One region of the Streptomyces sp. NPDC043870 genome, then DNA from elsewhere that is predicted to be linked to it. Evidence: predicted binding sites of a transcription regulator. Region 1 holds the regulator's gene; the other holds the start of a gene.

Region 1 (3,188 bases):
CCTTGAGGCGGGAGAACAGCCCCTGCTGCCCCGGCTGGAACTGCCCCATCGGCCGCTCCTCGCCCCGCAGCTTCGCCAGCTCCCGCAGCAGCCGCTCCTGCTCCGGATCCAGCTTCGTCGGCGTCATCACCTCGACGTGGACGATGAGGTCACCACGGCCGCCGCCCCGCAGGTGCGTCACACCGCGCCCGTGCAGCGGGATCGACTGCCCCGACTGCGTGCCCGGACGGATGTCGACCTCCTCCATGCCGTCGAGCGTCTCCAGCGGCACCTTCGTGCCGAGTGCGCCCGCCGTCATCGGGATCGTCACCGTGCAGTGCAGATCGTCGCCGCGCCGCTGGAAGACGGGATGCGGCAGCTCGTGGATCTCGACGTACAGGTCGCCGGCCGGGCCGCCGCCGGGGCCGACCTCGCCCTCGCCCGCCAGCTGGATCCGGGTGCCGTTGTCGACACCGGCCGGGATCTTGACCGTGAGCGTGCGACGTGAACGCACCCGGCCGTCGCCCGCGCACTCGGGGCACGGCGTGGGGACCACGGTCCCGAAGCCCTGACACTGCGGGCAGGGGCGGGAGGTCATGACCTGCCCGAGGAAGGACCGGGTGACCTGGGAGACCTCACCGCGGCCGCGGCACATGTCACAGGTCTGGGCGGAGGTACCGGGAGCCGCTCCCTCGCCCGAGCAGGTCGTACACACGACAGCCGTGTCGACCTGGATGTCCTTGGTCGTCCCGAAAGCCGCCTCGCTGAGCTCGACCTCCAGCCGGATCATCGCGTCCTGACCGCGCCGCGTCCGCGACCTCGGCCCACGCTGGGACGCCGTTCCGAAGAAGGCGTCCATGATGTCCGAGAAGTTGCCGAAGCCGCCCGCGCCGAAGCCACCGGCCCCGCCCCCGCCGCCCGCGGCGGAGAGCGGGTCGCCACCGAGGTCGTAGACCTGCTTCTTCTGCGGGTCCGAGAGCACCTCGTACGCGGCGTTGATCTCCTTGAAACGCTCTTGCGTCTTCGGGTCCGGATTCACGTCCGGGTGGAGCTCACGCGCCAGCCGCCGGAAGGCCTTCTTGATCTCGTCCTGCGATGCGTCGCGGCGTACGCCCAGCACGGCGTAGTAGTCGGTGGCCACTTACGACTCCGCCAAGATCTGTCCGACGTAACGTGCCACTGCGCGTACCGCTCCCATCGTTCCGGGGTAGTCCATGCGGGTCGGTCCGACCACGCCGAGTTTGGCGACTGCCTCGTCGCCCGAACCGTAGCCGACCGCGACCACGGACGTGGAGTTGAGGCCCTCATGGGCGTTCTCGTGCCCGATCCGCACGGTCATGCCCGAGTCCTTGGCCTCGCCGAGCAGCTTCAGCAGGACGACCTGCTCCTCCAGCGCCTCCAGGACGGGCCGGATGGTCAGCGGGAAGTCATGGCCGAAGCGCGTCAGATTGGCGGTGCCGCCGATCATCAGCCGTTCCTCGGTCTCCTCCACGAGCGTTTCGAGGAGGGTCGAGAGCACCGTCGAGACCGTGCCCCGGTCGTCCAGCTCGAACGACTCGGGAAGATCCTGCACCAGCTGCGGCACGTCGGTGAAGCGACGGCCCACCACCCGGCTGTTCAGCCGGGCCCGCAGATCCGCCAGCGAGGTCTCGCCGAACGGCGCCGGGCAGTCCACATGCCGCTGCTCGACCCGTCCGGTGTCGGTGATCAGCACCAGCATCAGCCGCGCCGGAGCCAGCGCCAGCAGCTCCACATGCCGCACGGTCGAGCGGGTGAGGGACGGGTACTGGACGACCGCGACCTGCCTGGTCAGCTGCGCGAGCAGCCGTACCGTGCGCGCCACGACGTCGTCGAGGTCGACGGCCCCGTCCAGGAAGTTCTGGATCGCGCGCCGCTCGGGGGACGACAGCGGCTTGACGCCCGCCAGCTTGTCCACGAACAGGCGGTAGCCCTTGTCCGTCGGAATCCGTCCGGCGCTGGTGTGGGGCTGGGCGATGAACCCTTCCTCCTCCAGCACCGCCATGTCGTTGCGCACGGTGGCCGGCGAGACACCCAGCCGGTGCCGCTCGGTGAGGGCCTTGGAGCCGACGGGCTCCTCCGTCCCGACATAGTCCTGGACGATGGCGCGCAGCACTTCGAGTCTGCGTTCGCTGAGCATCGCGCACACCTCCAGCTGTGTTCCTCGGCGGTCGGTCGGTCCTGCCTGGCACTCGCTGCGGCTGAGTGCCAGGCCAGTGTACGGCGGGGAGGTACGCCCCTAGCAAGGGCGATCGGACACGCTACCGCCCCGCGGACCGGCAAGACGTCGCTGGTCGCCCGGGATAGCGTCGCCGTATGGACGTCAGTTGGGAAGACTTCGGATGGGAACGTCTCGGCGACGGAGTGGGCCGGCGCCGCATGCCTGTCTGGGACGCGACCACCGGTCTTGTCGTCGGAGAGACCGCGGCCCTGCTGTACGACACGGGCTCCACGCTCCGTGAGGGCGCCGAGCTGCGCACCCAGGCCGAGGCCCTTCTCGGCGGCCGCCGTGTGACGCATATCGCGCTCAGCCACCCCCATTTCGACCACGTCTTCGGCACGGCGGCGTTCTCGGCGGTCCAGGTGTACGGCGCGGTCGGCATCGACGAGCTACTCGTCCGCGAGCGGGACGTGCTGCGCGACGACGCGATCCGCCACGGTGTGACGCCTGCCGACGCGGCGCAGGCCACGGACGTGCTGGTGCGGCCGCAGCACACCGTCTCCGACCAGTGGAGCCTGGACCTCGGCGGCCGCCAGGTCCTGCTGGTGAACGCCGGACCGGGCCACTCCGGCCACGACCTCGCCGTACTGGTGCCCGGCACGGCTGCTGACCCGTCGATCGTCTTCTGCGGCGACTTGGTCGAGGAGTCGGGCGACCCCCAGGCGGGCCCGGACGCGACCCCCTCCGGCTGGCCGGCGGCGCTGGACCGGCTGCTCGCGCTGGGCGGAGAGGACGCGGTGTACGTACCGGGGCACGGGGCGGCGGTGGACGCCGCCTTCGTACGCGCTCAACGGGATGAGCTGGCCCGGCGGTTCGGGGTGTCGTAGCGTCTGCGGAATGCGCAGTTACAGCCCCGACCTGACCCCACCGTGGAAGCGGTCCACCCCCGTGCCGGAGGTGCCGGCCGAGCCCGATCTCGTCGTCGAGGAGGTCACGACGGGCTTCTGCGGCGCGGTGATCCGCTGCGAGG
Region 2 (3,188 bases), on a different contig from region 1:
GTGCTTCTTCTCCTTCAGCTCCACCTCGGTGGCGGCGCCGACCTTGATCACGCACACGCCGCCGGCCAGCTTCGCGAGGCGCTCCTGGAGCTTCTCGCGGTCCCAGTCGGAGTCCGTGGTCTCGATCTCGGCCTTGATCTGGTTGACGCGGCCGAGGACGTCCTCGGAGTTGCCGCCGCCGTCGACGATCGTCGTGTCGTCCTTGGTGATGGTGACGCGGCGGGCGGTGCCCAGCACGTCCAGACCGGCCTGGTCGAGCTTGAGGCCGACCTCCTCGGCGATGACGGTGGCACCGGTGAGGGTGGCCATGTCCTGCAGCATCGCCTTGCGGCGGTCACCGAAGCCGGGGGCCTTGACCGCGACCGCGTTGAAGGTGCCGCGGATCTTGTTGACGACGAGGGTGGAGAGCGCCTCGCCCTCGACGTCCTCGGCGATGATCAGCAGCGGCTTGGAGCCACCCGCCTGGATGACCTTCTCCAGCAGCGGCAGCAGGTCCTGGATCGAGGAGATCTTGCCCTGGTTGATCAGGATGTACGGGTCGTCGAGGACGGCCTCCATACGCTCCTGGTCGGACACCATGTACGGGGAGAGGTAGCCCTTGTCGAAGGCCATGCCCTCGGTGAACTCCAGCTCCAGACCGAAGGTGTTGGACTCCTCGACGGTGATGACACCGTCCTTGCCGACCTTGTCCATCGCCTCGGCGATGAGCTCGCCGACCTGCTGGTCCTGGGCGGACAGCGCGGCGACGGCGGCGATGTCGGACTTCTCCTCGATCGGACGCGCGGTGGCGATCAGCTCGTCGGAGACGGCCTTGACCGCGGCGTCGATGCCCTTCTTCAGGGCGGCCGGGGAGGCACCGGCGGCGACGTTGCGCAGACCCTCGCGGACCAGGGCCTGGGCGAGCACGGTGGCGGTGGTGGTGCCGTCACCAGCGATGTCGTTGGTCTTGGTCGCCACCTCCTTCACCAGCTGGGCGCCGAGGTTCTCGTACGGGTCCTCGATCTCGACCTCACGGGCGATCGTGACACCGTCGTTGGTGATGGTGGGGGCACCGAACTTCTTGTCGATCACGACGTTGCGGCCCTTGGGGCCGATCGTCACCTTGACCGTGTCGGCAAGCTTGTTGACGCCACGCTCGAGGGCGCGACGGGCGTCCTCGTCGAACTTCAGGATCTTCGCCATGGAGCTTCTCAAGTCCTCTCAAAACGAACCACGCCCCGGGCCACCCGGCTTCTTACGACGCGGGGGCCAGGGGCGCGGCTCAAGCAAAACTGCCTGGTACGGAGTCTTCCGGGGGGCGAACCCCGGAAGTCCGACCTACTTCTCGACGATCGCGAGCACGTCGCGGGCCGAGAGGACGAGGTACTCCTCGCCGTTGTACTTCACCTCGGTGCCGCCGTACTTGCTGTAGAGCACGACATCGCCGGTCTTGACGTCGAGCGGCAGGCGCTCGCCGTTCTCGAAGCGGCCCGGGCCCACGGCCAGGACGACGCCCTCCTGGGGCTTCTCCTTGGCGGTGTCCGGGATGACCAGGCCAGAGGCCGTGGTCTGCTCGGCGTCGAGCGGCTGGACCACAATGCGGTCCTCGAGCGGCTTGATGGCAACCTTGGAGCTGGTGGTCGTCACGATCCGACCTCCCCCTTCGGAGATCTCACGGGGTTTAACTGTCTGAGGTGGCGACCAGGTGGATCCGTCGTCGCGGGTGCCGGACCTGCCCGTCGCTGTGTTGGCACTCTCCGGTGGGGAGTGCCAGAGCCGAGACTATGACTGCGATTAGCACTCGGTCAAGCGGAGTGCCAATTCACTGCGCGGCGCGCCTGTGGGACCACGGCGGACGGTTCGATCTGGACCTCGGTCTCGAACTCAACTTCGGTCTCAACGTCGATCTCAACGTCGCCCTCTCTCAACGTCGATCTCGATCTCGATCTCGAACTCGATACGGACAACGCGCGGATGCGCCGCCGCGTTCCGTACGACCCTACGGACATGTCTCTCGATCCGGGCCCGCCACGCCCGCCACGCGCTCAATACCGTGTCGACGGACGGCGCGCACCCGGCGGGGCCGAGCACGCACGCGATCAGCGCACCGGCCGCCACCAGGACGGCCGGCGGCCGGTGCGCGCACCTCACACGTAGTCCTCCAGCCGCGCCACCGCGTATCCCTTCGCGGTGACGACCTTCATGACGTTGCGGACCAAGTCGGCCATGGATCCGTTCCAGACGTCCTTGCCGCGGAAGTGCGTGAGGATGATGTCGCCGGGATGGAGGTCCCGGTCCCATTCCCGCCACTCCATGTGATCCGGGAACGCCTCCGCCGCCCACAGCGGCACGGCCTTGATCCCGCACTTCTTCGCCGCCCGCAGGGTGTCCTCGTTGTAGTTGCCGTACGGCGGGCGGAACAGCCGGGGCCGCTTTCCGTACTGCTCTTCGAGGATCGCCTGCTGCCCGCAGATCTCCTTCTTCTGCTTCGCGTACGAGAGCCCCGGCAGGTAGCGGTGGTTGAGGGTGTGGTTGTGCAGGGCGACGCCGCTGTCCTGCATCTTCTTGAAGTAACCGTAGTCGTCGCGTACGACGTAGTCGGTGAGGAACGCGCTGTAGGGGATCTTCAGCTCGCTCATCATCTCCAGCAGCTCGGGGTCCTTCTCCGCACCGTCGTCGATCGTCAGAAAGACGATCTTCCGCTTGGTCGGCACGGTCGTGAAGACGGGCGGCAGTCCGTCGTGGTCATCGACCTCGAATCCCTTGCGCGTGGTGATCCTCGGCTTCCTGGCGGGCGGCGGAGGGGCGGCCAGAGGTGTCTCCCTCAGCCCCCAGCGCTTGGCTGCCGCGGCGCGGGCCGCCTGCGCCTTCTTCATACGTCGCGCGTACGCGGAGAGCGCTGCGGCGGGACCCCCTTGCGGACCCGCCTTCGGAATCGCGGGCCGGGCGCGCTTCCGGGCCTGCTTCCGGGCCTGCTGCGGGGCACGTTTCCCGCCCGGGTCCTGCTTCCGGGCCTGGCCCGGATCGTGCTTCCGGTCCTGGTCCTGTCTCTGGTTCTGCTGCCGGTCGTGAGCGGCGGGCCCGGCGGCGGGCCACGACGTCCCGCCGCCTTCACCGCCGTCCGAGGGCTCCGCGGCACAGCCCGAGCCGAACGCGACGAGGAGCGACATCGAGAGCGCCGCGCGAGCCCGCCACCCTTTTGGCATTTT

Evidence for each region. Region 1 encodes HrcA, which represses chaperone genes, less so after heat shock. Its sites were predicted from a motif close to TTNGCACTCNGNNNNNCNGAGTGCNAA; they were not measured.
Region 2: groES (co-chaperone GroES) is a predicted target of HrcA. The motif match lies at 1,774-1,800, and genes of this name have one in related genera.

Annotation. Positions count from the first base shown of each region.
Region 1 is NZ_JBWKDT010000005.1:106,285-109,472, forward strand. It holds gene dnaJ (molecular chaperone DnaJ) at 1-1,120, opposite strand, end outside; gene hrcA (heat-inducible transcriptional repressor HrcA) at 1,121-2,137, opposite strand; gene AC0699_RS08800 (MBL fold metallo-hydrolase) at 2,314-3,045, shown strand; gene AC0699_RS08805 (DUF3097 domain-containing protein) at 3,056-3,188, shown strand, end outside.
Region 2 is NZ_JBWKDT010000002.1:199,928-203,115, reverse strand. It holds gene groL (chaperonin GroEL) at 1-1,182, opposite strand, end outside; gene groES (co-chaperone GroES) at 1,318-1,626, opposite strand; gene AC0699_RS03390 (hypothetical protein) at 1,888-2,130, opposite strand; gene AC0699_RS03385 (polysaccharide deacetylase family protein) at 2,127-3,185, opposite strand.